DNA from 3 places in the Bradyrhizobium sp. AUGA SZCCT0169 genome. Region 1 is predicted to be linked to each of the others. Evidence: predicted binding sites of a transcription regulator. Region 1 holds the regulator's gene; each other region holds the start of a gene.
The links. The regulator LexA, encoded in region 1, represses DNA repair genes until DNA is damaged. The targets are predictions, from matches to a motif close to TGTTCNNNNTGTGTTCNG.
Positions count from the first base shown of each region.

Region 2: the regulator LexA is predicted to act here: its motif matches at 6,042-6,059, upstream of dinB (DNA polymerase IV).
Region 3: the regulator LexA is predicted to act here: its motif matches at 3,756-3,773, upstream of JQ609_RS29270 (ribonuclease T2 family protein).

Region 1 is NZ_JAFCMC010000005.1:228,009-238,106, forward strand. It holds gene JQ609_RS08540 (hypothetical protein) at 270-515, opposite strand; gene JQ609_RS08545 (tripartite tricarboxylate transporter substrate binding protein) at 719-1,717, opposite strand; gene JQ609_RS08550 (ComEC/Rec2 family competence protein) at 2,015-4,324, shown strand; gene JQ609_RS08555 (hypothetical protein) at 4,367-4,789, opposite strand; gene JQ609_RS08560 (hypothetical protein) at 4,929-5,168, opposite strand; gene lexA (transcriptional repressor LexA) at 5,397-6,104, opposite strand; gene glp (gephyrin-like molybdotransferase Glp) at 6,318-7,529, opposite strand; gene JQ609_RS08575 (HAD family phosphatase) at 7,542-8,171, opposite strand; gene JQ609_RS08580 (tetratricopeptide repeat protein) at 8,223-9,683, opposite strand.
Region 2 is NZ_JAFCMC010000011.1:157,841-167,938, reverse strand. It holds gene JQ609_RS15735 (choice-of-anchor I family protein) at 1-4,431, opposite strand, end outside; gene dinB (DNA polymerase IV) at 4,753-6,000, opposite strand; gene JQ609_RS15725 (adenylate/guanylate cyclase domain-containing protein) at 6,113-7,312, opposite strand; gene pdxA (4-hydroxythreonine-4-phosphate dehydrogenase PdxA) at 7,438-8,448, opposite strand; gene JQ609_RS15715 (four-carbon acid sugar kinase family protein) at 8,445-9,728, opposite strand.
Region 3 is NZ_JAFCMC010000038.1:27,895-37,992, reverse strand. It holds gene JQ609_RS29295 (response regulator) at 1-585, shown strand, start outside; gene JQ609_RS29290 (ATP-binding protein) at 605-1,990, shown strand; gene JQ609_RS29285 (DUF3617 family protein) at 2,176-2,721, opposite strand; gene JQ609_RS29280 (hypothetical protein) at 2,765-3,055, opposite strand; gene JQ609_RS29275 (hypothetical protein) at 3,221-3,679, shown strand; gene JQ609_RS29270 (ribonuclease T2 family protein) at 3,836-4,519, shown strand; gene JQ609_RS29265 (23S rRNA (adenine(2030)-N(6))-methyltransferase RlmJ) at 4,652-5,512, shown strand; gene JQ609_RS29260 (cold-shock protein) at 5,840-6,055, shown strand; gene JQ609_RS29255 (class I SAM-dependent methyltransferase) at 6,138-6,977, opposite strand; gene JQ609_RS29250 (outer membrane protein) at 7,087-7,710, opposite strand; gene uvrC (excinuclease ABC subunit UvrC) at 7,930-10,044, shown strand.

The sequences.
Region 1 (10,098 bases):
CCGAAGTCAGGGTTGAACGGCGCTGAATGTCAGAAGGCAGTGTTGACTCACCCGCGACCAAGTTGATGGCCGAGAGGCCATGGCGCAGCAGCGGGCATTGATCACGAAAACAGAAAAGTGCCTATCAGCAAACCGGCTGCAAATGACCAGAGTCCCAGAGTACAAATCGAGACCACGCGGACAAGAATACGGAGGTCGTCGTCCGGCGCGATTTCGTGCGATCGGTCCGTCATTTCAGCCACCGCCTGCGTTGGCCGCTAGGTTAAGGGCTAGGATCGCTGTTTCCGTCGAAAAATAGGCAAAAAATGGGCAATCAAGCTTGCAGATTCAGGTGAAAACCAGATCAACCGTTGCTCAAAGTCACCAGCCGCACCGCGATCTGCGGCGACAAGGCGAATCATTTTGACTGTGCAGCGGGGCGAGTTGCTTACTTGAGCAACCCTGAGAGATCGCCAATGTTCGAGGCCATTGCAGCACTTCTGATAATTCTCAGCGTCGGCATCCTTGTCGTTCACGCGCTGGACGCCTACAGGTCGTGGAAATAGTGCAGCTTGGGGCCGTGCGGGTCACGGTTGCAGGAGCGCGCGCCTTACTGATCTCTTTTGAGATTCCGCTTGGACATGGCGGCAGGAGATGCTCCGGACATTAACCGGCCGGACCACTAAGCCTTCGCGGTCGTCGGGTTGCCGTCAGGCGACGACGAAGCTTGCGGCGCGCCTCACTTCGCCAGCCCCAGCGACTTCAGCGCCTTGCCGTTGCTCTCGTCGTCGGCCTTCATGAACTCGCCATACCTTGCCGCATCCAGATAGATCATGTCGAAGCCGCGCCGGGTCATGAAATCCTTGAACTCGTCGCTGTCCCAGGCCTTCTTGATCGCGGCCTCATACGTCTTGGCGATCTCCGGCGGCAGGCCCTTGGGCGCCGCAAAGCCGCGCCACACGCCCTTGTGAACCTTGTGACCGGTCGCCTCCTCGGTGGTCGGCACGTCAGGGAAGTTCGGCGCGCGCTTGGGCGAGAAGAAGGCGAGGCTGCGGATACGCCCCGCCTTGATCAGTGCCTCGGCTTCCGGCATCGAGCACGCGACGAAGTCGACGCCGCCGGCGGCCAGATCCGTCAGCGCGGTCGCAGCGCCCGTGGACGGCACCCAGCGGATCGAGGTCGGCGAAACGCCGTCGGCCTGCATCAGGCCGGCGAGCGCGACATGCCAGCTTCCGCCTTGCCCGGTGCCCGAAGCCGCCACCTTGTTCGGGTTCGCCTTGATATGCGCGAACAGCTCCTTGACGTTCTTGTAGGGCGAGTCCGCCTTGACGTGGATCGCGGCGAAGTCCTGGTTGACCAGCCCGAGCGGCGTGAACTTCTCGAACGTAAGATCGGTAAGCCCCGCCCAGTGCATCAGGGTGATCTCCAGCGTGATGAGGCCGAACGTGTAACCGTCGGGCGCTGCAGTCGCGATCGCCTGGTGGCCGACCACGCCCGATCCGCCGGTGCGGTTCACGACGTTCACCGGCTGCTTGAGATCGCGCTCCATGATGTTGGCGATCTGGCGCGCGACCGCGTCGGTGCCGCCGCCGGCGGCCCACGGCACGATCAGCGTGATGGGTCGCTCCGGGAAAGCCGCTTGCGCGTTGCCGGCGCCGAGCAGGCTTGCGGCTGCAAGCCAAGCAAGGGCAACATTTCTGGTCAGACTCTTGGCATCGCGGATTATTTGGCGAAGCATTCGCAAACCCTCCCCATTTTGTTTTTGATGCGCCGGGCATTGCACCGCGGCGCGCGCTTTTTGCGCTACCCGCCATTCGGGCGGCGGAGCGCCGGCATGTCAAGGGGAAGTGCCGGCACGGGGCGCGGCGAGGCACCGGCGACGCCCTTGCAAAAGGCCCGATCACCTCGTTCTGCGACATCACGGCATAATGAGCGGCGCGGCGCCTTTCCCCGATATTCCACTTCCGTTCTGCTAGCCGGCACCTCACACCTTCCGGTAGCTTTGTCCCCGCGAGCGTATCGTGTGGGTAGCTTGATGTCGGAGCAGGGCAACACGCCGGGCCAAAGGCGAGGCTACGCCGGCACGTGGCCGCCGCGTGGGGCGGCGCCGGTCGGCGGCCTTGCGCCCCGGCGTCTTGCGCTGTGGGCGCCGCTGATCGAGACCTTGCGGCAATGGGCGCGCGCGGAGGCGGGGGCGGGGCGTTTGCTGCCCTGGGTGCCCGTCGCGTTCGGTACCGGCATCGCCCTCTATTTTGCCGCCGACCATGAGCCGGTGCTGACGGTCGTGGCGGTTACCGCCATCACGCTGTGTGCGGCGGCGTTCCTGCTGCGGCGGCACAAGATGTTTCCGATCGCGGTCATGATCGCGGCTGTCGCCGCCGGCTTTGCGATCGCGACCTGGAAGACGGCGCGGATTGCGCATGGCGTGCTGGCGCGGCCGATGTTTTCGGTGTCGCTGACGGGATATGTCGAGACCCGCGACATCCGCGAACGCACCGACCGTTTTGTGCTGCGCGTCGTGACCATGGAGAGCGCGCGCGACGCGACAAAAATCGAACGCGTGCGGCTGTCGGTCAAGAAGGGCACCGCGCCTGACGTCGGCAGCTTTGTCGAATTGAAGGCGCGGCTGTTGCCGCCGATGTCGCCGCTCCGGCCCGGCAGCTACGATTTCGGCCGCGACATGTTCTTCTCCGGCATCGGCGCCTCCGGCTTTGTGATGGGTGCGATCAAGGCCGCGGAAGCGCCTGATGGCGGCGGGTGGAAGCTGCGCTATTCGGCGTTCATGCAAGGCATGCGGGATGCGATCGACGCGCGGATCCGGACCGTGCTGGAAGGCGACAAGCGCGCGATCGCGACCGCGCTATTGACCGGCCGGCGCGACGCGATCTCCGAGCCCGTCAATGAGGCGATGTTCATCTCCGGACTTGGCCATGTGCTATCGATATCGGGCTATCACATGGCTGTCGTCGCGGGCGTCGTATTCTTTGCGGTACGGGCGCTGCTGGCGCTGTTCCCGACGCTCACGGTTGGCTTTGCGATCAAGAAATGGTCGGCGGTGGCGGCACTCGCAGCATCCGCGTTTTATCTGCTGCTGTCGGGGGCTGAAGTCGCGACCCAGCGTTCGTTCTTCATGACGGCTGTGGTGCTGATCGCCGTCATGGTCGACCGCCGCGCCATCACGTTTCGAACGCTCGCGGTGGCGGCGCTCATTGTCCTGACCATTGCACCCGAGGCGCTGGTGCATCCGAGCTTCCAGATGTCGTTTGCGGCGACGCTGGGGCTGGTGGCGCTGGTGCAGCTCGGCATGCCGCGCCTGTTCGCGCAGCCGGATCATTCCGCGACCGCGCAGGTGGCGCTGTGGGGCGGCCGCGAGATCACGATGCTGCTGCTGGCCTCGCTGGTGGCGGGCCTCGCCACCACGCCTTATGCGGCGTTTCATTTCCACCGGGTGACGCCCTACGGCGTGCTCGCCAATCTGGCGGCGATGCCGGTGGTCTCGGCGCTGGTGATGCCGGCGGGATTGTTCGGGCTGGTCTTCATGCCGTTCGGCTTCGACGGCATCTGCTGGTGGGTGATGGGCGTCGGCATCGACTGGATGATCGTGGTCACGCAATGGGTCGCGGCCTTGCCGGGCGCGGTCGGCCGTGTGCCGGCGTTCGGCATCGGCCCGCTGATTGCGGCGAGTATCGGCATCATCCTGCTCGGCCTGTTACGAACGCCGCTGCGCTATACCGGCGTGGCCGTGGTGCTGGTGGCGGCGGTGTGGGCGGCGAGGGTGCCGCAGCCGGACATCCTGATTTCCGCCGACGGGCGCAATGTCGGTGTCCGCGGCCAGGACGGCAAACTGCATTTGATGCGGGCGGCCAAGGTGACTTCGACCGGAGCCTCGCGAGATGGCTTCCTCGTTAGGGAATGGCTGGCGGCGGATGCCGACGCGCGAAAGCCTGCCGATGCCTCGCTCACTGAGGGCGTCTCATGCGACGAGAGCGGCTGCGTGACGCAAAGCGCCGGTGGCGGGTTCGTGGCATTGGCGCTGCGGCCGGAAGCGCTGGCGGATGATTGTGAGCGTGCGGCGCTGGTGGTAACCGCAAGGCAGGCGCCTGCGGCGTGCGGGGCCTCGGTGATCGATGCGGAGCGTCTGCGGCGGCAGGGCGCCATGGTGCTGCGGCGAAGCGTCGGCGGATTTACCATCGATGCCGTCAAGCCCAGGGGCGTCGATCGCCCATGGTCGCCGGCGATCGCGGGCGAAGGTGACGCGGAGACAACCATCCTCGCGCCACGCCGTGCGGCGCCGCGTGCGGTCGATGCGACCCCGTCGGAAGCGGACCTGCAGGCCGAGGAATAAGGATTCACGTTCCCCGGCGCGGCGCGACCGGCGGCGCGGAATTCAACCGGTGGAAAGCGGTGTCGTCGTCGTAGTGTCCGCCTTCGTTGCCGCGCGCTCGGGAATCGGATGCACCACCGGCAATTGCAGCACGGTGACGCGCTGACCCTCGCAAAGCTGCGTCACCAGCACATGGCTCCCGTCGGGAAATTCGATTGCGTCGTGGTGACGTTCCTTGATATGCGGATCAATGGTGTTGAACTTGCCGACGCGAAAACCGATCGTCCGCGTCCAGATCCAGCGGTTGTCGTATTTGACGTCTTGCGCGAAGGCCAGTTCGGTCCCGGGCAGCATGCAGACCGCGACTGCGGGGTCGCGTTCGCTGGCAAAGCCGCGGGTCGAGGTGCCGCGGAAGGTGGTCGATATCAATGTCTCGCCGACCTCAGCAGGACGCGTTGCCATCGCGTGCAAACTATAGTCACACATCGGATCGCTCCCTCGTAAGAGATAAAGACCCGTGCCTCCCTCGAGGCGCTGGCCTCTATCAGAGTGGACTTGAGCAAAGTCTATTCCTGTTCTGGACATTTGTGCGACGGAAAGGCCGGCGCAACCGATCACAAACGCGCTACGGCGGCTGCGGATTTTCAGGCATCGGCGGCAGCGGCAGTTCGAAGGCGCCGAGATGGAATTGCTCCCGTCCGTCGTCGGCAATCCCGGGCAGCGCGACCAGCGTGAACGCAGCCTCCGGAAATTGCTGCCAGATCGCGAGATCTTCCGCCGTCACTGTCAGCCAGCCGAACCGGAGCATGTAGCGGCCCGGCTCGGTCACTAGGCCCGCCCGCTGCCAGGTGATCTTGGTGATCATATTGCTGACCACGTCGCGTCCCCCCGTTCGCACGCTTTCGAGCACGCCTCAAACCAAACAGCGCGCTCACGCCGCCAGTTTTTGCTGCGTTCTGGGCAATTGTGGGACGTATGCAAGCGCACCGCGACGGTTAAGGCTGTCCCAACGTCCAGGCAACGAAAAGCCCCGGTCGATGGCCGGGGCTTTTTTGCGGTGCCGAACGCGGCTTGCATCTGGCGCGGGCCGCGCTCAGTACTTCCGGTACAGCCCGATCAGCTTGCCCTGAATCCGGACCCGGTTCGGCGGCAGGATGCGCACTTCATAAGAGGTGTTGGCGGGCTCCAGCGCGATCGAGGCGCCGCGGCGGCGGAAGCGTTTCAGGGTGGCTTCCTCCTCGTCGATCAGCGCCACCACGATATCGCCGGTGTCGGCGGTCTCGTTGCGCTGGATCAGCGCCATGTCGCCGTCGAGAATGCCGGCGTCCACCATGGAATCGCCGCGGACTTCGAGCGCGTAATGTTCGCCGGAGCCGAGCATGTCCGGCGGTACGCTGATGGTGTGGCTGCGGGTCTGCAGCGCCTCGATCGGCGTGCCGGCGGCGATCCGGCCCATGACGGGAACGGCGACCGGACGGTTGCCATCGTCCTCGGCGGGCGCGCTGGCGGCGCGGACCTTGCCGAGCGTGCCTTCGATGACGCTCGGGGTGAAGCCGCGGCGGCCGTTGCCGTTACCGGCGCCCGCAAGCTCGGGCAGCTTGATGACTTCGATGGCGCGGGCACGGTTGGGCAGGCGGCGGATGAAGCCGCGCTCTTCCAGGGCGGTGATGAGGCGGTGGATGCCGGATTTGGAGCGGAGGTCGAGCGCATCCTTCATTTCGTCGAAGGAGGGCGGCACGCCGGCTTCCTTGAGCCGTTCGTTGATGAAACGCAGAAGTTCATACTGTTTGCGCGTAAGCATCTCGAGCAATCCCCCGGTTGGCGCGTCGTAATTCGTGGTCGTTCAGCTTGCAGAGGCCGCGGTCTCAAATTCGGAAGTCCAAAACTCCCATTTGTAGACACTAGCTCTCGAAACAAATCATGAACGGACACTATATGTTCGATACATGTTCCGCAACCACTTAATTTCAGGTGAACGCGCGCCGAGTTCACTCGAACAGGCCGCCCGGACGCGTCATTCCGGCAGGCGCAGGAACTCGCATGGCGTGCCTTCAGGCACCGCCGGCGCAAACGGCGGACGTATCAAAAGCGCCCGTGCCGCAGCGAGATTCCCAAGCAGCGACGAATCCTGGTGGCTCACCGGCACCGCGATCAACGCACCGTCTTCGCGCTGCTCAAGCCGTGCGCGAAGATAGTCTTCGCGCTGGTCGTTGGCGGGAAGATCGCGGCCGAGCAGGGCGGTCTCACGCGCGTGATGGATGGTTTTTCGGCCCGACAGCGCGCGAATCAGCGGCACCAGAAACAGGAAACCGCAGACATAGGACGAGACCGGATTGCCGGGCAGGCCGATCACCCGCATCGCCCCGAGGCGCCCGTGCATCATCGGCTTGCCCGGCCGCATCGCGATGCGCCAGAACGCCATCGCGACGCCCTCGGCCTCCAGCGAGCGCTTGACGAGGTCGTGGTCGCCGACCGAGGCGCCGCCCATCGTGATCAGGATGTCGGCGCCCGAGGCGCGGGCGCGGCGGATGCCGTCAGTGGTCGCCTCGACCGTGTCGGCGGCGATGCCGAAATCAATGGTTTCGGCGCCCTCGGCCCGCGCCAGCGCGCGCAGCGCGTAGCCGTTGGAGTAGACGATCTGGCCGGGGCCCGGGATCGAGCCCGGCATCACCAGCTCGTCGCCGGTGGCGAGCACCGCCACCTTGGGGCGGCTGATCACGGCGAGTTCCGGATAGTTCATGCCGGCGGCGAGCGACAGATCGCGTTCGGTGAGGCGGCTTCCCCTGGTGAGCAGCACGTCGCCCTCGCGGAAATCGGCGCCGGCGGCGCGGATATGCCGTCCCGGTCTTGCAACTTCCGTGATCGTGATGTGGTCGCCGCTGGCGGCCGTGTCTTCCTGGATGATGACGGCGTCGGCGCCATCGGGGATCACCCCGCCGGTAAAAATCCTGACCGCTTCTCCTGGGCCCACCTGGCGTTCGAACGGGCGGCCCGCCGCGACTTCGCCGATCACCTTCAGCCGCGCGGAGAGGTCGGCGGCATCGGCCGATCGCACCGCATAGCCGTCCATCGCCGACATCGCCCGCGGCGGCTGCGTGCGCTTTGCGGCAAGGTCGCGCGCGAGGACGCGATGCCAGGCGGTGTCGAGTGCGGCCATTTCTTCCGCCAGGGGATCGGCGCCCGCAAGGATCGCGGTCAGTGCATCAACGACCGGCATCAGGGCCACGGCAACACCCTCTCAAATTCCCAGCGCGGCAAGCGCCTTTGCGACGTCATCCGGCCCTGTCACATGCACCGCGGCCAGGCCGCGCGCCTGCGCGCCGTCGATATTTGCTGCGGAATCGTCGAAGAACACGATGCGGGAGGCGGGAACACCGATCGCCTTGACGACATGATCATAGGCCGCCGCATCGGGCTTTCGAAGCCCGATCGTCGATGACAGGTAGATTTCGCGGAAATGGCCGAGCACGCCGGCATAGGCCTGGCTGAAATGCACGACATGCGCGTTATTGGTGTTGGAGAAGGCATAAAGCGGCAGCCGTTGTCCGGCGCGCGCCAGCGATGCTGATATATCGGGCATTTCGCCGGCGAAGATCGCGTTCCAGCCTTCCAGGAACTCGGCGTCCGTTATTCCGATGCCCAACGAGACGCGCAGGCCTGCGAAGAATTCGGCATCGCTGATCTCGCCCCGCTCGTGACGATGCCAGGCGTCATTGGGCGAGAATCGCTGGACCAGCTGTGCGGGCTCGCAACCGGCATGGCCGGCCCAAGTGGCGACCACCTTGCCGAAGTCGATATCGAGGACGACGCGTCCGAGATCGAACAGCAGCGCGTCGGCGGAGTTGGGGATGAGAGGCGGTGTGAGCATGGGGGAGGTGTACGAGAATTGAAGGATGGGAGCAACGATTACACGGATTGCCTAAGAGGTACCTTCAGCCTTTCGCCGTTCCAATATATCCATAGCGGCGGCAAGATTTTGCCGCGTTTGGTCATACCAGTATGGCGTTCGCTCCGGGGTGCGTTCCTGCAAGGCCGCACGATAGGCTTCGAGCGCCTCTTCCAGTCGCGCGGTGCCGCTCTCCCGCTCACCAAGCGTCTGGAGCGCATAGCCAAGATTGTTCTGGGTCATCGCCCAGTCGAGCGGTACGCGCTCGCGGGTGCGTTCTTGCAAAGCCGCATGAAAGGCTTCGATCGCCTGTTCGAGCCGCGCTGTGCCGCTCTCACGCGCTCCAAGCATCTGAAGAGCGGTGCCAAGGTTGTTCTGGGTTATAGCCCAGTCGAGCGGTACGCGCTCGCGGGTGCGTTCCTGCAATGCCGCGCGAAAGGCATCGACCGCCTCTTCGAACCGCGCCACATCACCCTCGCTCCTGCCTAGCGATGCGAGCGCACCGCCGAGGTTATTCTGGGTTATGGCCCACTCGAGCGGCACGCGTTCGCGGGTGCGTTCCTGCAAGGCGGCGTGATAGGCGTCGACCGCCTGTTCCAGCCGCGTCGTGCTGCTCTCGCGCGTCCCAAGCGCCTGGAGCGTATTGCCGAGGTTGTTCTGGGTCGCAGCCCAGTCGAGCGGCGCGAACTCGCGGGTGCGTTCCTGCAAGGAGGTGCGATAAGCATCGACCGCCTGTTCGAGCCGTGCCGTGCCGCGCTCGCGCGTCCCAAGTGTCTGGAGTGTATTGCCGAGGTTGCTTTGGGTCGCAGCCCAGTCGAGCGGCGCAAGCTCGCGGGTGCGCTCCTGCAAGGCGGCGTGAAAGGCGTCGACCGACTGTTCGAGGCGTGCCGTCCCACTCTCGCGCATCCCAAGCGACTGGAGCGCAATACCAAGATTGTTCTGGGTCCCGCCCCATTTGAATGCCGCGCGCTCGCGGGTGTTAGGTCCTTGCAATGCCGCTCGAAACGACTCGACTGCTTCATAGAGACGCGCAGCTTTCCCCTCGCGTTCACCAAGCGTAACCAGAGTTACCCCGACAGCAATTTGGGCGGTACCCGTCTCGTCGAGGCCAGGAGCCGAAGTAAGGAGCATCCGGGCGAGTTCGAGCGAGACTTGGAGGTCAAAGTTCAGTCCCTTATCGCGACCGCTTAGGTACCACTCGTTCTGGCTCTTGTACATTGCATCAAACCGAGCGGCGCGATTTTCGGGATTTTCGAGTGCAACCATGCATTCAATGCGCTTGGCTGCAGAGATCGGATCGCGCCGAAGGATGTCTTGTCTCAGACCAGCGTCCAGCAGCTTCAGCCCACCCGCAACGGCAGCACCGCGACGCTCGGCCTCCTCGCGCTGCCACTGGTCGAAGGCTGTGTCGGCCTCCGTGGCGGCCTCCTCAAATCGTCCTTCTGCGGATTTCTCGGCAATACGAGCCAGCACAGCGTCGATGAAATCCCCCACATTGCTGCCGCCGCGGCCTTCCTTTGCGACTTCAATCGCGATTCCGACTGCTCGCTCCAATTCGAGCAAAGCCTGATCGAAATCATCAATGTCCTCGTTGATTCGTTGCGCGAGTTGAATGATGGCTTGCGGGCTGATTCTTGGGCGCTTGTCGTCTCACCGCGTTCGCGAAGTGCAGCCAAAAGCTTCGCGACAACCGCATCCGGCAGGGCCTCAAGCTTTTCCTCTGTGGGAGTTTTTGGCCGTTCAAACGCTGTCTCAATGAACTTCCGTACCAACACGTAGGTGTCGTGGTCCCGACTCGTGGGTTTGCAAATGGTGAAGTGGTCCGCGATGATCGAGACCGGACGAGAATTCGCCAAGCCCGGATCGCCGCTGTCAGGTTCCACAATCGTGCCGAGGAAACTGACCGCGT
Region 2 (10,098 bases), on a different contig from region 1:
GATTTGGTTGGCGCTGGCAAAATGCTGCACCTTCACGCCGTCAGCGTCGCTGACGATGTCGGTCAGGCCGTTGCGGGCGCTCGGAGATACCGCCAACGGGTCGTAGAGATAGGCGACACGCTGATTGCCGCCCGGGATGCCGCCGATGTTGTCGATCGGTGCGGAGTCGATCGCCACATAGCGCGGTCCGCCGGCAGCAACAATGGCGTCGATCAGCTGCGACAGGGTTTCCGAAGCGCTCGTGGTGCTTGAGCTGGTGGCGCCGTCATTGTCCAGCACCTCCTGCAGTGCAATGATCTCGGGTGCCTTGAGGTTGTTGACGATAGCAGCCGCGAGACCGGCGAACTTGCTCGCCGGCGTCGGCACGCCATCCACCAGTTGACCAACCGGCGCCAGGTTCTCGACGTTGAAGGTGGCCACGCGAATCCGGTCGAGATTCTCGACGATCGTGGTGGTTTCCTTCTGCAGGTTCGCCGCGGTCACCGGGCCATAGGCCTCGGTCGTGTTCACCTCATACTGGCCGTTGGCGTAGTTGACGACGCCGGTCACATCACCCAGGCGGTCGCCGGTCTGAAGGTTGGTGGGTAGCGCCACGCCGGCTTCGTCGTCCAGCTGAATGCGCTCCGGATTGAAGTCGAACACCTTGTCGGCGGGCTGCGTCGTTCCCGGCGTCGTGTCGCTGATGGTCAGGCCGCCGCGCGGATTGTTCGAGGGGTTGGCGCCGACGTTCGGGGTGACGAACTGTTCGTCAAAATTCGAGTGGAACGGCGTGGTGACGCGCACATCTTCCAGCGTGACGCGCATGCCTTCCAGGGATTCCCAGAAATCCGACCCCTGGGTCACCGGGTCATAGATGCCGCCCGGAGCTGATGTATCGACGTCATCGTCACCGAGCGACACCAAAGCCGGTTTGCGTTCGAGGCCGGTCGCGAGGTTGTCGACATCGCCGACGCGCACGGCGGTCGGCAGGGCATTGCCCGTCGACAAAATGCTGGTCGTGCCTGCCACCGGGTTGAGCTGCGTCGTCGACAGCTGGTTGGTGCTGGCGAACTCGCTGACGGTTGCGGTCAATTGCACTTCCGCACCCACGACGATCCCGGCCGGGATCGTGGCGCCGGCACCAATCCCCAGGAACACAAAGACGCCGTCCGAAGTCCGGTAGTCGCCGTCGCCGACCGCGTCCTGAATGTAGTAGCCGACCGGGTTGTTGCTGCCATTCTCCGTGCCGGAGGCGTCAATCGCCGTGACGATGCCGCGCACCGTCACCTGCTGGCCGACGAATTCCGAGCGATGTCCGGCGCCCTGGACGTCGTAGATGTGCATGACGTCGTCGTTCTGGATCGTGCCGGTGGCCACGGCCTGGGTGGCGCTCACCGCAGCGGTGACGCCGGGCTGCGTCGTCGACGCGCCGGTCACCGTCAACGTGAAAGTCTCGTTGGCTTCGAAGGCGGCATCGCCAGCGACGTCCACGGTCACCGTCACCGACGACTCGCCGGCCGGAATGGTGGCGTTGATGGTCTTCGGCAGCGCCGCAACACCGGAGAAGTCACCGGTGTTGGCCACGGCGGATCCGAGCTGCAGCGACACGTCGACCGCACCGATGGTGCCGTTGGTGCGCTCGATCACGAACGAATAGGCGGTTGTGCCGCTGTTGCCTTCTGCGTGCGAGACGCTGGTCGACGACGAGGCGACGCGGACCTCCTGGGTATAATCGTCCGGCAGCGCGGCATAGACCGTCAGGCCCGAGCCGGTATAGGCGCCCCCTGTCGAATTCCCCTCATTGGCGGTAAGCACGAGCGCCGTCCCGGTCGGCGAATCCGCGGCGCTGATGAACTTGGTCACTTCGGGCGCATTGCCTTCGCCCACGCCCGGCGGCTTGTACCCGACGAACGATGCGTTGGCGGGATCGGTGATGTCGTAGATCATCACACCGCCCGCGCGCTCGAGGCTGACGAACGCATATGTCCGTCCGTCGATGACGCCGATATCGACGCCCTCGGGCTCCGGCCCCTTGTTGTCGGACCGGGTGTCGAAGCCGCCGCCTTCGGCGGTGTCGATGTTGTGTCGCGTCGCCAGGTCCCGCGCGATGATCGCTTCGAATTCGCCGCCGGTGTCGCGCACCTTGGTGATGGTGCCGTCGGCATTCTGCTTGAAGATCGACAGGCTGCGGCCGCCATAGGCGTAGATCTGGTCGATGTCGCCGTCGCCATCGGTGTCGCCGAGATCTTTTCGGATTCGCAGGCGGCCGAGGTCGGCATTGGCCCTCATCGCGGCCTCATCGGGATAGGCCGTGTTGTCGAGATCGATGGTGAATACGCCGCCGCCCTGTTCCGCGAGCGTCGCCTCGTCGTCGAGCAGCACGCGGGCATCGCCTTCATTGGCAGTGACGAAGTAGGTGTCGTTGCCGACCTTGAAGGTGGCGATGGCATCCGGTTGCAGCAGGCTGATGACGTCGGCGTTGCGAAGATTGATGGCCTGGCCGTTCGATGGGCCGTCCCGGTCGCTGGCATCGAACTTGTTGCCGGCCAGGGTGTGGTCGACGCCGCCCAGCGGCAGGATCGCAAGCGGCTTGGTTGCCGCCGGATTGGTCAGATCGATCACGGCGACCGCGTTGACCTCCTGCAGCGTAACGTAAGCGCGGGTGCCGTCCGGCGACACCGAAATGTATTCCGGCTCGATGTCTGCCGATGCCGTCTGGCCGGTCAACAGCGCGACGCCGGCCTGCTTCAGCACGGTCTCGTAGCCGTCGAGCTGATCGAACCCAACCGTCGTGGCAACCGTGGCCGCTGCGGCGCCGCCGGACAGATCGAGAATCGAAACGCTGCCTTCGCGATTGATCAATTGCGTGCCGCCGCCGGGCAATGTGATCTCTCCGGGCTCGCCTTCATTGGCGACCAGCAGCTTCGAACCGTCGGCGGTGAACACCACCTGATCGGGACCCGCCCCGACTTCCACGGTGTTGACGAGCGTACCGTTGGCGTCGAACAACGCGACAAAACCGTTGGCGCCGGTCAGATCGCTGGCGTAGGCGACGGCAAGCACACCGTTCTTGATCGCGACCGAGTTTGCCCCGTTGAAACCTTCGAGTGCGGTCAGGTCGATCGAGGACACGAGGTTCACGGCGCCGCTGGCGCTGATCGAAACGATATCGATGGTGTTGCCGATGGTGTTGAGCAAGTAGGCCCGGCCGGTCGACGGATCGAACGAAACCACTTCGGCGTTGGTGCCGGCGGCGGGTGCGTAATTGCCGAGGCGAACCAGCTGAACCGTATTGGTGGCGGTCGGCGTTACGGCGTCGCCCTGCAGCGACGGCGCCTGATCCAGGATCGTGATGCCCTCGATCACGTTTCCGGGGCCGGCGGCATCGTCGTTTTCGATCGTTCCGGTCGCCGTCGTTTGCGCGCCGAGCGAGGTCGAAACGGTCGCGTCGCTGTTGACGACCGTCTGAAGTGCCAGGTTGAAGTTCTCAGTCGGCTCGAACGTCGTGTCGCCATTGACCTGGACGGTTACGACCGTCGAGTTCTGGCCGGCGGCAATGCTGCCGTTGAAGGCGAACGGCGGAGGCGTTGCGCCATTGAAATCGGCGGCATCAGCCGCCGCCGAAGTCAATTGGCCGCTGAAGCTGACGTCACCAATGGTGCCGCCGGTGCGCTCCACCGTGAAGCTGAAGGCGGTCGTTCCGGCATTGCCTTCGACCTGCGAGACCGAAACAGAACCTGAGGCGAAGCCGACAATCTGCGGCGGTATGCCTGACTGGATGGTGAAGGTCACACCCGCGAGCGGAGACTGCGCATCGGTGAGGAACGGCGCATCGGGAGTGGTGCCGTCGCCATCCTGGTCGCCGCTACCGCTTTGCGCGACAAAATTGGTCGTCGTATTGAACGCGACAAGGGCGTCCGCGCGCGATGCGAACGAGCTGCCACCGAAAGCCGGGTTGTAGGCGGCAACATCGGCGCCGTCGGTCCGGGGCAGCACCAAAGCCGTGGAGCCCGCGACGAGCCCGGTGCCTGCGAGCAAGCCGCTGACATTGGCGTCGGTGAAGCCGCCATTGTTGTTGGTGACCGCAGCCAGGAAGGTGGTCGGGGCGGTGTCAGAGGTTCCGACGAAGGCGTAGATCGACTCTTCCGAGTTACCGAGCGCAAAACCTGCGCCAGTGACTGTACCGATATTGGCGGTGCGGCCGGCCACGGAGGTGTTGAGGAGTTCGACAATCGTGCCGGCAGCCAGATCGCCTCCGCCATTGGTCCAGGTCAGACCGCCCTCGCCGGTGTTGAAAGCGCCACCAGATCCGATTTCCAGGCCGTTCCATTCCTTGTCGCTGAAGCGGACAACCGTTCCCGCAGCAATCGGGTCGATGACAATGAACGCTAATCCGTCAGTTCCGTCCGCGTTGAAACCGACGAAAGCGATCGAACCGGGACCAAGAGCCATCGATAATCTCCATGATAAAAAAAGGCAAAAGCAGGCCGCAGCGGCACGAGGGGCTCGCGCAGCGTTGAAGGTGGGGAATCGCGTGTTGTCGCGCGGGGCGCGTCAGCGGCCGGAATATAAACCGGCGTTAATTACAACGCGGTGACGGTTTATTAACCATTGTCCATCGTCCACCGGAAGCGCCCCGCGACGCGGCAGGCATCGTGTCGCGAGCTAACCGCTTGCAAAATCCCCGTTTTAGTTCTCAGGCGACACACCCCGTTGAGTCTGTGACGGCGCGTGCACTGCGTAGGCTTTGGGCGCGCGCTGGACGCGTGACGGTCACAGGTCCTTTTCAGCGAGTTTTCGAAACGCGTCGGGAACGGAAGAAGAGACACCTGGCGCCACCGATCCGTAGCCGATCGCATCCCATCCGAAGCGATCGCGGATTTTATCGACGGCTTGGTCGGCCGCCGAACGCGCCATGCCTTTTTTGCTGCCGGGGCGGCGTGCTTCATCGCCAAGTCCGAGCGGGAGTTCGAGCTCCACATCCCGCTGCTCTCCAAGATGCGACACGGACATCGCCAGGAGAGAAATGGTTTTCTCGTGAGGATGATCGGCGAGGACAGCGCGCACCAGCTCCCCGGCGACCTCGGCCAGAATCAGGGTCGCGGAGACGGGAGCGTCGAGCGTGACCGAGCGCGTGACTGACTTCAGATTGGCGAAGCGAACGCGGACCGTCACGGTTCGCCCGGGCCTCGACTTGGCGCGGAGCCGGCTGCCGATTCGGTCAGCAAGGTGAAGCAGCGTGGGTCGAACAACCCGCTCTTCGGCGGGCTTCCTGCCGAGCGCCGATTGCGCTCCTGCCGATCGAGCGCGGCGGTGCGTCTTGATTTCCCGAGGGTCACGATTCCACGCCAGCGCCGAAAGCTTCGTCCCTGCCGCGGAACCAAGCACCCGCTTGAGCGAGCCTCCCGGTGTCGTTGCCAGTTGCCCGATCGTGAGCACGCCGATTTCGGCCAGCCGTGCCCGCGTCGCCGGACCGACGCCCCACATCAGCTCAACCGGCAGGTGGTGAAGAAATCCGAGCTCCGTGTCGGGATCGACAACGACGAGCCCGTCGGGTTTGGCCACTTGCGAAGCAATTTTCGCCAGATGCTTGGTGCGCGCGACACCGACCGAGATCGGAAGGCCAAGCTCGGCGCGCACGCGTTGGCGGATGGCCATCGCGATTTCGGCAGGCGGACCGAACAGATGGGTGCAGCCCGCGACATCGGCAAAGGCCTCGTCAATGGAGATCCGTTCGACGAGGGGCGTGAAATCGCCAATCACCTTGATGGCGGCATCGCCCAGCCGCTGGTATTCCCCGAAATGTCCGCCGACAAAAATGAGCTGCGGACAGAGTTCGCACGCTTGCCGTCCCGGCATGCCGCCGCGGACCCCGAAGGCCTTGGCTTCGTAAGACGCGGCAAGCACAACCCCGCCACCGACGGCAATGGGTTTGCCGCGCAGCGAAGGATCAAGCAGCTGCTCTACCGAGGCATAGAACGCATCCAGGTCCGCATGGAGGATGGTGGCTGTCGTTGCCATCCGACCGTTCGCCCATGACGTTTCGACGATGTTCCCGATAAAAGAACATAATGAGAACATCGATGCCTTGTGTCAAGCGACTGGAGACGATCGCACGGACATGGATCGGCATTCAGCCGTGATACGCGTACAGCTCGATTGGGTCGTTGAAGCCGCGCACCGGATGTTCGCCGACGCGTTCGAGATCGAAATCGCTCTCGACGAAGTCTGCGAACGCGCGGGACAGCAGCACCGTTTTCCCCAATTGCTTGGTGAGGGCTTCGAGGCGCGACGCCATGTTGACCGCCGGACCGATAACCGTGAAGTCGAGCCGGCTGCGCGACCCGATATTGCCGTACATGACGTCGCCGACGTGAACGCCGATGCCGTAGTTCAGCGGCGCACGGCCGGTTTCGCTGTTCTTTTCGTTCAGCGCCGTCATGGCCTGACGGGCCTCAGTCACGGCATGCAGCAGATTTGCGCAGGCCGAAGGCTGGCTGAGCGGAAAAATGGCGAGCAGACCGTCGCCGATGAATTTCAGTATTTCGCCGCCATGCCGCGCGATCGGCTCCGACATCGCGTCGAAATAGCCGTTCAGGAGATCAATGACGTCATCGCGCGGCCAGTTGTCGGAGATCCGGGTGAAATCACGTAAGTCGCAGATCATGATGGCGGCGCGAACCGTCGTCCCGGTTCCGCGCCTGGTGGCGCCCGCCAGAATCAGTTCGCCGGCGTGCGATCCGACATAGGTTTCCAGCAGCGTACGCGCCAGCCGGTTCTTGACCCGGATTTCACTAACCAGGGCCAGCACCGGCAACAGTTTCAACAGGCCTGCGATATGCGCAGCGTCGAAACCGCCTGGTCGGTCGGTTGCGAAGGTCACGATGTGCCGCTTGCCGAGCGTATGATACAGCGGCCACGCCACATAGTCGCTCAAGCCTTTCGCCCGCATCTCGTCATAGACGGCGTGCTTGCGGCCGAGCGCAGGATCACGCTCGAGATTCTCGCGCACCTCGGTGACACCGTCATGGATTTCGTTGGCGGGACTGCCGATATATTCGGAACGCTCCTGGACATCGTAATCAACCCGCGCAATCTCGGCCTCGCGCATCCCGTCTTCCCACATGATCCGGGCGCCAAGCCATTGCGGATGGTGGATCAGGATATGAAGCGACGCCCGCTTGACGGGAATGTCCGCTTGCTGAAGCCGGATGCACATTTCGGCGAAAATATTGTCGATGAAGCGCTGATCGCGCGTGCCGTTGGTCAGCCAGTGCACGACGTCACCGCCGGATTGCGCTGTGACGGGATCGATATTCGACGGCGCGTCCATACTTACTCCTGAGCGGTAACGTGGATCGATGGTGCGGGATATGTGTTCCCGCTCGACAACGTCAATGGAGGCCGCCGCAATTTGCCTGCGCGATCGGGAACGCCGGTTTAATCACCCATACTTAGTCACACACGATCGCGGAGATCCGCGTCCGGCGCCAGATCGGCCGCCTGCCGCAGCGCCTCGATCAGGCTGCGCTCATCCGCGATACCCTTGCCCGCAATGTCGAAAGCCGTGCCGTGATCGACCGAGGTCCGGATCACGGGCAAGCCGACCGTGATGTTAACGCCCGCTTCCAGTCCAAGTACCTTGATGGGGCCGTGACCCTGATCGTGGTACATGGCAACAACCATGTCGTAGTCGCCGCGGCCGGCCAGGAAGAACAGTGTGTCCGCCGGCAGCGGGCCGCGCACATCCCAGCCACGGCGCTGGCAGGCATCAATCGCGGGCGCGATCTTCGCCGCTTCCTCGCCACGACCGAACAACCCGTTTTCGCCGGCATGCGGATTGATCGCACAAACACCAATTCTTGGATTAGCGATACCGGCGCGTACCAGTACGCCGTGTCCGCGCGAGATCACGCGTTCGACGAGGCCGGGCTCGATCTTCTCGATCGCGTCGAGAAGACCGATATGCGTGGTGACGTGGATGACGCGGAGCTTCGATGACACCAGCATCATCGAGACTTCGGGCGTTCCGGTGAGATGCGCCAGCAATTCGGTGTGGCCCGGAAACTTGTGGCCGGCTGCGTGAAGAGCTTCTTTCGATAGCGGCGCGGTGCAGATCGCCTGCGCGTCGCCTGCCTGCACCACCTCGACGGCCTTTTCGATGCAGCGATAGGCGACCTCGCCTGCTGCTGCCGACACCTGGCCGAACGGCAAATCGTCCGGCACCAATTTCAGGTCCAGGCATTGCACGGCGCTTGCGGCAAAGTCCGCCTGCTTGGCATCGCCGAGTGCATCGACCGCAACCGACGCGCCGACAAGCCGGCCTGCCTTGCGCAGCCGGTTGGCGTCGCCGATCACGAGCGGATTGCAGATCGCCCGCGTCGCCTCCTGGGCCAGCGCCTTCATGATCACTTCGGGGCCGATGCCGGCGGGATCGCCCATCGTGATCGCAATCGTCGGGCGGCTCATGCAAAACTTCCTCTGGTTCGAACGGCGTGAAGGCGCTCGTTGATGCGTACAAGACTATCCGCGTCGCCGAATGCGCCCGCCTTGGTGACGACAGGAACGGACAGCGAGCCCAGCGTGAGGCCGAGCGACACGCCGGGCTCAATCTCGTCGGCAAGACGGATAGCGTTGACACCAAGGCCCGACAAGAGCGCTGCCGCGGTTTCGCCGCCCGTTACCGCAATCGCACCGATCACGGGCGCGGCGACTTGCAGCGCTGTCGCGAGATTGTGGGCCAGAAGCGGCCCTGCCGACATGTTTGGAGAATCGTTCAGCGATATCTCGACGAGAGCATCGCCACCATTAGCAAGACGCGCCATCACTCCGGAAGCAAGTTCCGCGCGATCGACATCATTTCCAGCCAGGGCTTTCGGCTCGACCGGAAAATATGCGGCCGTTCCCGTCTCTCTCAAGCGGCGCGCCGCGATACGGGAGGCACCGGCGAGCGAACCGACGACAGTGAGCGTTCCGAACTTGCCGGCGGGAATACGCAGCGCTTCGCTGTCGCCACGACCCTCCAGATTCGCCAGCGCATGCGCAAGACCCGCGCTGCCGATGAAGACGCTCGCGGGCGATGCATGCAGCCCCGCCTCCGCGATCAGGGCCAGATCGTTCTCGGTCTCGGCGTCACAGATGGCAACCACGGTGGCCGACCGATCCGCCATCGTTGCGAACCTGGCTCGCAGATCGCCCCCACGCACAGCGGCAAGCGTGACCTTCTCGCCGCAAATCCCGGCGGTAGCGAGAACGTCGTCGAGATCGGCATTCGGATAGGTGTGATCGCGCCGCCAGAGCTCGGTTTCTTCCAAGGCCGCGCCGTGAACGAGGACTCGGCCATCGACGGTGGTACGGCCGGTCGCCGGAAAGGCTGGTGCCAGCACGGCAAATATCCGCTCGGCCCCTGACTTCAGATGGGCAAGCGTCGCGGCCAGTTCCGCCGCGGGCTGTCCCCGCAACGTTGAATCGATTTTCTTGAACAGCGCGCGTTCGGACATCGGCAAGCGTGCCAGCACGCCGAGATGGCGCGCCGCAGCGGCCTCGGACGAAAGACCGCGGCTTGCGACGTCATGGGCCCAAACAGCTGCTTGGCGATGCGACGGCTTTGTGGCGTCGCCCCACGTCACGACCGCCTCACGCCCCATCCTGCCGAAGGCAATGGCGCAGTCGGCGGCTCCGGTCAGATCGTCTGCAAGGATCAGCCAGTGACGGGCCATCCTTGCGCGGTCGGTGATATGCTTCGTCACTCCCAGACCCTACCCTATTTGCCGTCTGCTGCCGTGCGCAGAGGCTGGATCCTTTCATCAAACAAGGTAATTTAATACCGCAAGCTTGACCCACTATTGACTTCTGAGCCAGTCAACTTTAGTAAGTGATTACTCACTTGATTGGCTTGGATGTGTCTTATGGCGTCAAAGTGGCCCTGTCTCCGGCGATGCGGCCGGATGCGTACAAGGGAGTCCGGTCCAGGCGGGAGCCGCGGCGGTCCAGCAATCGCGGGCGCCTGACGGAGCGAATCGTCGCCGCATCCTGATGGCCCCAATGGCGAAGCGGCCCGCGATGCCCGCGGGTTGCCCCTGAGCGCTCCCTTCCAATCCGGAAATGTCATGAACTGCA
Region 3 (10,098 bases), on a different contig from region 1:
ACCGCGGCGAGCGCCACCGACGCCCGCGCCAAGCTGCTCGGCCTGCATTTCGATCTCCTGATCCTCGACATCATGATGCCCGGCGAAACCGGTTTCGATCTCGCCCGCTTCATCCGCACCTCCTCCTCGGTGCCGATCATCATGCTGACGGCGCGCCATGAGGCGGAAGCCCGCATCGAAGGGCTGCAGATCGGCGCCGACGATTATGTGGCCAAGCCGTTCGAGCCGCGCGAACTGGTCCTGCGGATCGGCAACATCCTCAAGCGCACCGCGACGCCACCGGTGGAGACGCTGGAGCAGATCGCGTTCGGGCCCTACGTCTATCATCTCGAACGCGGCGAGCTGCGCGAAGGCGAGGAGATCATCCACCTGACGGACCGCGAACGCGAGATGCTGCGCATCCTGAGCCTCTGCCCCGGCGAGACCGTGCCGCGCGCGGCGCTGACCGGCGGCGGCACCGTCAACGAGCGCGCCGTCGACGTGCAGATCAACCGGCTGCGCCGCAAGATCGAAAAAGATCCGGCCAATCCGTTGTTCCTGCAGGCGGTGCGCGGCATCGGCTATCGCCTGGTGGCGTCGCCGTGAGCCAAACGAACCAAGCGCGATGAGCACGCTCGACACCGGCCTCACGCTGATCCGCACCGCCGCCGGCCGGGTCTCCAAGGTCAATGGCTGGATGGGCAACGCCTTCAAGGGCTGGATGCCGACCGGCCTCTATGCCCGCGCGCTCTTGATCATGATCGTGCCGATGGTGGTGCTGCAGACCGTGGTCGCGTTCGTGTTCATGGAGCGGCACTGGAACACGGTGACGCGGCGCCTGTCGGCCGCGGTGGTGCAGGATATCGCCAGCCTGATCGACATCTACAAGTTCTTTCCGCAGGACAAGGACCGCGCGCAATTGCGCCTCGTCGGGCAGCGGCTGCAGCTGGTGGTCGATTTTCTCCCGGTCGGCGACATGCCGCCGCCAGGGCCGAAGCCGTTCTTCTCGCTGCTCGACCAGACCCTGTCGGCACAGATCGGCCGCCAGATCCGCCGCCCGTTCTGGATCGACACCGTCGGCAAATCCAACCTCGTCGAGATCCGCATTCAGCTCGACGACGCTGTCATGCGCATCTTCGCGCAAAGAAGTGCGGCCTACGCCTCCAATTCGGAGATCTTCATCTTCTGGATGCTGGGCACGTCCTCGATCCTGTTGATCGTCGCGGTGCTGTTCCTGCGCAACCAGATCAGGCCGATCCTGCGGCTCGCCGACGCCGCCGAAAGTTTCGGCAAGGGCCGCGAGGCGCCGAACTTCCGTCCCCGCGGCGCGCGGGAAGTGCGGCGCGCGGCGCAGGCGTTCCTGGAGATGAAGGCGCGCATCGAGCGCTCGATCGAGCAACGCACCGCGATGCTCGCCGGCGTCAGCCACGATCTGCGCACCATCCTGACCCGCTTCAAGCTCGAGCTCGCGCTGATCGGCGACATTCCCGAGGTCGACGGCATGCGCAAGGACGTCGACGAAATGTCCGCGATGCTCGAGGCCTATCTCGCCTTTGCCCGCGGCGACAGCGGCGAGGTCGCGCAGCCGACCGACATGTCGATGGCGCTGGAGGAATTGCGCAGCGATGCCGAGCGCCACGGCCATACCGCCACGGTGGCTTTCCACGGCCTGCCGGTGGTGACCGTAAAACCGGCCTCGTTCAAGCGCTGTCTTGCCAACCTCGTCTCCAACGCCGCGCGGCACGCCAATGCGATTTCGATCACCGGCCATCGCGACCACCGCTATCTGACGGTCACGATCGACGACGACGGACCGGGCATTCCGGCCAACATGCGCGAGGAAGTGTTCAAGCCGTTCCTGCGGCTCGACGACGCCCGCAACCAGGACGAAGGCGGCACCGGCCTTGGGCTGGCGATCGCCCGCGACATCGCCCGTTCGCATGGCGGCGACATCACGCTCGGCGACAGTCCGATGGGGGGATTAAGGGCGGCGGTCAGGGTGCCGGTGTAGGGCACTTCTCCCGCACCACTTCTTGGATCGCTATCTCGTCATGGCCGGGCATAGCCGTCTGAAGGACGGCGTCGCTTCCGCTCGCCTGTGCCCGGCCATCCACGTCTTGGCGGCAAAGGAAGTCGTGGATGCCCGGGACAGGCCCGGGCATGACGGCATTGGTTAGGCGGGGAGATTCAAGCGAATTACTTCGGAGCCTGCTTCGGCAACAAACCCTTCAGCTTTTCCATGTCCTTGAGGTTTATCTTCATGCCGCCCGGCATGATGATGTCGCCGGGCTTTTGATCGGCCTTGCAGGCCCCTAACCACTTCGCCTCGATCGTGGCCGTGGAATCACGCGGCACGCCGGCCGGAGCGCCGGTGCTGTTCGAAGTCGACTTCACGGTGTAGGCGGAGTTGAAGTCGCCGGTGATCTCGGCACGCGATTTGACCGACATGCCGCCGAAGCCGCAGACGGAATCGGTGACGTAGCCGGTCGCGGTCTTCTGGATATCGTTTTTCGAGCAGGCGTCCTTGGTCATCGGCGAGAACGAGGTGCTCATATCCTTGTCGGTGGTCGCGTCGGTGCACTGCTGCATCGTCATCTCGGGCACCGGCGAGCCGGTCTGCACCACCTTCATTTCCCCCAGGCCGGCCTTGCGCACCGGCAGCTCGACGGCGCTGGCATGGCTCGCAGGCCACACCGCGAGCAGGCCAAACGCCAAACAAACGGAATCAAGCTGTCGCGCCATGCTCGCGCTCCCCTTATTCGTGGTTCAGGCGCTCAGGTCCCGCTCAGTAGAGCGTGCGCAGCGGCCGGGCGTCGGTCCCATAGGGCACCCAGCGGCAGGCAAAGGAGACGTATCCGCCCTCATAGGGCTGCACCGCCAGGAATTTCACCACCTTGCCGTAACCGGCGCAGTGATCGACCGCGAGCTGGCGCGCATCCGCCTGTCTCGCCAGCGAATAGGCGATAATGCCGCCGGTATCATTGCCCTTGAACGGCGGCACCCAGTCGGCCTGCGCCGGCGCAGCCGCCAGCAACCCGCATATCGCAACCAGGCACGCGGCCCCAATTCTCTGCATCGCCGACTCCATTTCGCTGGGGCCACCATAGAGTGCGCCGGCGGCCATGAAAAGAATGGGTTACGGCCAAACCCCGACTTGCCTGCAAGGTGTTGCCGCGCTGCACTTGACCTCGTCCGGGCTTCACGGCACGGTCCTGACGGTTGGATGACCGGCGGAATTTCCATGCGCACCCTCTTCACATCGTTGAAAACCCTCGGCTTGGCCGCGGCACTCGCCGTCCTGGCATTCGGCCAGTCGGCGCAGGCCGCCAATCCGCTGGAATTGAATTTCTGGCTGTCCGGTCCCCGCTATGACGGACGCGTTGCGCCGTGCGAATCGGCGCTGCCGACCATCATTTCGCAGTTCCGGGAGAAGGAAAGCACCTTCTGGAATTCGCCCCTGACCATCACCGCCTATGGCCGGATCCACGAAACCACGTTCCGGCCCTGGCAATCCGACAACATTCCGCGCCGCTATTGCACCGGCGACGTGATGCTGAGCGACGGCAAGGTGCGCAACGTGCACTATTCGATCCTCGAGGATGGCGGCTTTGCCGGCTTCGGCCAGGGTGTCGAATGGTGCGTCACCGGGCTGGACCGCAACTGGGCCTATAACCCCGGCTGCAAGGCCGCACGGCCTTAAGCTTACCCTAAGTTTCCTGCCTGAGTTTTTCGATCGCGGTGGCCGGCGCCACCCGATTCGCACCTAGCGCCATTTTTGTTCTTGAAATGTTCCGGTTCCCTGCTAGGCTCGGGTGATCGAGTACCGTCATGCTTTTGCGAGTTAAGGGAGCGTTTGATGTTTCCATCGGTCATTGTTTCGCGGCTGCTGATTTCCCTGGCACTTGTTTTGGTCACCGCGGGCCACGCCGCCGCGCAGGACCGCCGGCAGAACGCCCCTGGCGAGTTCGATTTCTACGTGCTGGCCCTGTCATGGTCGCCCTCCTTCTGCGAGGCCGCCTCCGAACGCGGCAATAGCGGCCGTTCTGCGCAGATCCAGTGCGAGCGCCCGTTTTCCTTCGTGGTTCACGGCCTGTGGCCGCAATACGAGCGCGGTTTTCCCGAATATTGCCAGCGGCCGTCGCCCCGTCTCGACCGCAACGTCATGTCGTCGATGCTCGACCTGATGCCGGCGCCCGGGCTGATCTTCAACGAATGGGACAAGCACGGCACCTGTTCCGGCCTTGGCGCGCGGGCCTATTTCGAGAACATCCGCAAAGCCCGCGCCGCGGTAAAGATCCCCGAGGAATTCCTGCAATTGTCGGAATCGAAGACGATCGCCCCCGAGGCGCTCGAGGCAGCCTTCATCAAGGTCAATCCCGGCCTGAGCAGCTCGGCGATTTCGGTCGTCTGCAGCAGCCGGCGGCTCAGCGAAGTCAGGGTCTGCATGAGCAAGGACCTGCAATTCCGCTCCTGCGAGGAAATCGACCGCCGCGCCTGCCGCCGCGACGAGGTCGTGATGCCGCCGGTGCGCGGGAGTTAGAGGTCCCTCTACCGTCATTGCGAGCGCAGCGAAGCAATCCATGGTCCGGCAAGAGGAAGAATGGATTGCTTCGTCGCTTCGCTCCTCGCAATGACGGTTACTTTCCTCGCCGCGATGTCGTAACCCCTTATCATGAACTACCGACACGCCTTTCATGCCGGCGGCTTTGCCGATGTCATCAAGCACATCGTGCTGGTGCGGATGCTGACCTATCTGCAGGAAAAGCCCGCCGCCTTTCGCGTCATCGACACCCATGCCGGCGCCGGGCGCTACGATCTGTCCGGCGATGAGGCCAGCCGCAGCGGCGAATGGCTGACCGGCATCGCACGGGTGATGCAGGCACGGTTCTCGGAAAATGCGTTGCCGCTGGTGGCGCCCTATCTCGACATCGTCAGGGCCTTCAACGCGCAAGCCGAGCTGAAAGCCTATCCCGGATCGCCCTTGATCGCGCGTGCGCTGCTGCGGCCGCAGGACCGCCTCACCGCGTGCGAGATCGAGCCGAAAGCCCACAAGCAATTGATCGATGCGCTGCGCCGCGACACCCAGGCCCGGGTGGTCGATCTCGACGGCTGGACGGCGTTGCCGGCCTTCGTGCCGCCGAACGAGCGGCGCGGCCTGGTGCTGATCGACCCGTCGTTCGAGCAAAAGGACGAGTTCGACAAGCTCGCCGACGGCTTTGCGGAGGCCTATGCGAAATGGCCGACCGGCAGCTATCTGTTGTGGTATCCGGTCAAGAGCCGGCGCATCACCGACGGCCTGGCGCGACATGTCGCCGCCGTGGCTGAGACCGGCAAGCCGGCCGGGAAATGTCTGCGGCTCGAATTCAGCGTCGCACCGCAGCAAGCCGGCGGTCCCCTCACTTCAACCGGGCTTCTGATCGTCAACCCGCCGTGGACGCTGGCGGGCGAGCTGAAGACCATTTTACCCGAACTGGAAAAGCCGCTCGGCCAGGGCGGCGCCGGCCGGTTCAGGCTTGAGACGCCCAAACCTTGAAGGCTCGTCTTGAACGCAATCCTTGAAAGCAAGCCTTGAAAGCAAGCCTTTCGAGGTAAGCCTTCAAGGCAGGGCATTGGGCCGAAAAGTGCGATTGAGCCATAGTCAATTTGCGCGGAACCGTATTATGCTCGGCCGTTATGACTGGCTTTACGTTCCGCTTCCGCGAATGGTTGCGGCGGAGTGATCAAGGCCTAAAAAAAATCCAGACTGATCGGTGCGTGACCCGATCAGTTCAGGTGGCCAAGCTTCCGGCAGCGAATGTCCGGTCGGCCGATACGCGAATTGCGCGTAGCGGCACAGCAATGCGGGGGAGGAGTTTTCCCGATGGCCATGACTGGTACAGTCAAGTTCTTCAATGGAGAACGCGGCTACGGCTTCATCAAGCCAGATGACGGCGGCCGCGACGTGTTCGTTCACATCACTGCCGTTGAGCGGGCCGGATTGAAGGATTTGACTGAAGGACAGCGCATTACATTCGAGGTTGAACCGGACAAGAAGGGCAAGGGCCCCAAGGCGGTCAACCTGGTGATTTCATCGTAGGCTGACGCGCGAGCTGAAGCTTCTCGGTGAAAGCGGACTGAAGTTTTGCCTGCACCAAATCCCGCTGAGCGCGAGGCGCGGCTCAGAACGTGGACGCGTGCATGATGTGGCCGCCGAGCGCCGGTGCGTTGCGTTCGCTCTCGGGGAAGAACCGCGCCGCGATCCTGTCAGGGCCGACATCATCGACATGCCGGAAGCCGGCCGCGCTCATGCGGGCGCAAAGCGATGCGGTATCAAAATAGCTCTGAAGGCTTTCGCCAACCGCGGCCACCCGCTCGGCAAGCGCTTGATGCGCCGCGCGGCCGGCCGGTGCGACCGAGCTTGCGGGATTGACATAGTCGAACACCACTTCAGCGCCGCCTTCGAGCTGCGCGATATAGCCGAGCGTCGAGAACATTGCCGTCTCGGTCAGATAGGGCACCACGCCGAGCCAGCTGAAGAAGCTGCGTTTGGCGGCGACAAAGCCTGCGGCGTCCAGCGCTTCGGCCAATGTCTGCCGTTCGAAATCGATCCCGACATAAGTCAGCGTGTCCGGCACGGCGATTGTCGCAGCGGCCAGCATGTCGCGCTTGCGTGCTTGCGTGGCGGGAAAATCGACCTCGAAAATCCGCAGGCCACCCGCGAGCGGCGTCCGGTAGGCCAGCGTATCGAGCCCTGCGCCGAGCACCACGAGCTGCGTCGCACCATTTTTCACCGCTTCCGTCAGCGCTTCTTCCGAGATGCGCGAGCGCGCGGCGATGAACCAGCGCAGCCGTGGCCCGGACGTGTGGGCCCGGGCATGGTCGAGCGAGACCTGGATATCGTCGCCGAGAATGCGTAACGCCAGCGGATCCCGAAGGATCGATGCGTTATCCAGCACCTGATGCGCCGCGCGCAAGCGGGCGGCGCCCAACGCGGTCAGACTTGGCTGCCCCGGCTGCATCGACGAGTTTTAGGCGTGCCGCCGCGCACTGTCCACGAGACAAAAAAATCCCGGCGGCTTGGCGCCGCCGGGAGGCTGCAACAGACGGTTTCTTTGCGTTTTCTTGATCTCAGAACCGATAGTTCACGCCGGCGCGGATCAGCCCGAAGCTGTAGCCGTTTGATGCTCCGGTGATGACAAAATTGGTGTTGGCGAGGTCGACATAGAGATATTCGACCTTGGCGCTCCAGTTCGGCGCAAAGCCCATTTCAGCGCCGACGCCCGCGGTCCAGCCCGCCGTGGTGTGGGATTCCGACAGGCCGAACGTGGTGGCGCGCAGTTCGCCGAAGGCGAGACCGCCAGTGCCGTAGAACATCACGTTGTTGAAGGCGTAGCCGACCCGGCCACGCAGCGTGCCGAACCAGGGGTTGGAGAACTTCCACGGCGCGAAAGTGTCCGCCGCGCCGCTCGCGTTGATATCGCCCTCGAGGCCGAACACCCACGGTCCGTTCTGAAAGTTGTAGCCGGCCTGCACGCCGCCTGCGAAGCCCGACGGCTTGGTCGGATTGTTGGCGACCGAACCCCAGGCATAGCCGAGATTGCCGCCGAGATAGGGACCGGCCCAGCTATAGGCGTTGAGCGGCTGATTGACCGTATAGGGCGCGCGCGATCCGTAATTCACATCGGCCGCCTGCGCCGACATCGTCCAGGCTGCGGCGACTACCGCCAGCGCTCGCAAAACAAAGCTGCCCATCACTCAACTCCACTACGCAACAGCCGCACCCTTCCGGCCGAGGCCGGCTTGGTTACGGAATTCCACTTTTTTCCTGTAAGATTTATCGAGAGTTTTAAGTTAAAGGGTTGTTAAGCCCTCTTACCGCCCGATCATCAGTCTTAAGAATGTGTTACCCGGCATGGCCTCGGTCCCGCCGGCACGCTGGCGATGCCGGCCAGCAGCGCTTAATTTAGGCCCATGGATCACGATTCTACCGACCATCCGAAAGCTCCGGGCAAGCCGCGGCGGGGTTCCCAGCCGGATTTGCTTTCAAAGGACCCTGCAAAGGACCCCGCGCAGGAGCTTGGCTCCGCCGATCTCGATCCGGCGACGTCCGCGGCCGAGGAGGAGGATGAGGCCCGCCTGCCGGAACCCGCGGAGGAGACCGCCGAGGACGCCATGGAGACCGTGGCCGAGGGCCCGCTCGCGGTCGGCCACGCCGCGATCGAAAATGCCGTGCGCCTGGCGCCGACCTCGCCCGGTGTCTACCGCATGCTCAACACCGGCCACGACGTGCTCTACGTCGGCAAGGCGAAGAACGTCCGCAAGCGGCTTGCCTCCTACGCCCGCGTCAACGCGCCGCTGCCGGCGCGGATCCTGCGCATGATTGCGGCCACCGTTGCGGTCGAGATCGTCTCGACCACGACGGAGACCGAGGCGCTGTTGCTCGAAGCCAATCTGATCAAGCAGCTGCGGCCGCGCTTCAACGTGCAGCTGCGCGACGACAAGTCATTTCCCTATATCCTGATCACCGGCGACCACTGGGCGCCGCAGATCCTCAAACATCGCGGCGCGCAGTCGCGGCCGGGACGGTATTTCGGGCCGTTCGCCAACGCCGGCGCAGTCAACCGCACCATCACGGCACTGCAGCGCGCGTTTTTGATCCGCTCCTGCACCGACGGCTTCTTCGAGAGCCGCACCCGGCCCTGCCTGCTCTATCAAATCCGCCGCTGCTCCGGACCCTGCACCCGCGAGATCGATTTCCCCGGCTATACCGAACTGGTGCGTGAGGCCAACGACTTCCTGTCCGGCCGTAGCCATCTGGTCAAAAAAGAACTGGCCGGCGAGATGGAGAAGGCGTCCGCCGAACTCGAATTCGAGACTGCCGCACTCTACCGCGACCGCCTCGCCGCACTGTCGGCGATCCAGTCGCAGCAGGGCATCAATCCGCGCACCGTGGAAGAGGCCGACGTGTTCGCCATCCACCAGGAGGGCGGCTATTCCTGCGTCGAGGTGTTCTTCTTCCGCACCGGCCAGAACTGGGGCAACCGCGCCTATTTCCCGCGCGCGGAGAAATCCTTCACGCCGGAGGAAGTGCTGGCCTCGTTCCTGGCGCAATTCTACGACGACAAGCCGCCGCCGAAACTGATCCTGCTGTCGCACGAGATCGAGGAAAGCGCTCTGCTGGCGGATGCCCTCGCCGTCAAGGCCGGCTACAAGGTGGAAGTCTCGACGCCGAAGCGCGGCGAGAAAAAGGAATTGATCGCGCACGCGCTGACCAACGCCCGCGAGGCGCTCGGCCGCAAGCTGAGCGATACCGCGACCCAGGGCCGCCTGCTGCAGGGCATGGTCACGACGCTCGGGCTGCCGCATGCGCCCAAGCGCATCGAGGTCTACGACAACAGCCACATCCAGGGCACCAATGCGGTCGGCGCGATGATCGTGGCGGGACCCGACGGATTTATCAAAAACCAGTACCGCAAGTTCAACATCAAGTCGGAAGGCCTGACGCCGGGCGACGATTACGCGATGATGCGCGAGGTGCTGGAGCGTCGCTTCAAGCGGCTGTTGAAACCGCCGGAAGACGATACCGCCAAAGCAAAGGCCGCGATCAAGGCCGACGACGATTCGTTTCCGCAATGGCCGGATCTGGTCATTATCGACGGCGGCCGCGGCCAGCTCAACGCGGCGAGGGAGATCTTCCAGACGCTGGGACTAACGCAAGTCACGCTGCTGGCGGTGGCCAAGGGGCCGGACCGCGACGCCGGCCGGGAAACCCTGTTCATGCCGGACCGCGAGGCGATCAAGCTCGAACCGCGCGACCCCGTGCTGTATTTCATCCAGCGGCTGCGCGACGAGGCACATCGTTTCGTGATCGGATCGCACCGCAAACTGCGCAAAAAGGACATCCGCGAAGCGGGTTTGCAGGAGATTCCGGGCATCGGCCCGTCACGCAAACGTGCCTTGCTGCATCACTTTGGAACGCTGAAGGAAATCGAGCGGGCCTCGATCACCGACCTTGGCAAGGTTCCAGGGGTCAGCGCCGAAAGCGCCCGCAAGATTTTCGAGTTTTTCCATGCGCAACCGGGTTAAAGGGAGCCGATTCACATGACGTTCACCTGGACGTTTCATTTGGCCGTCGCCTGC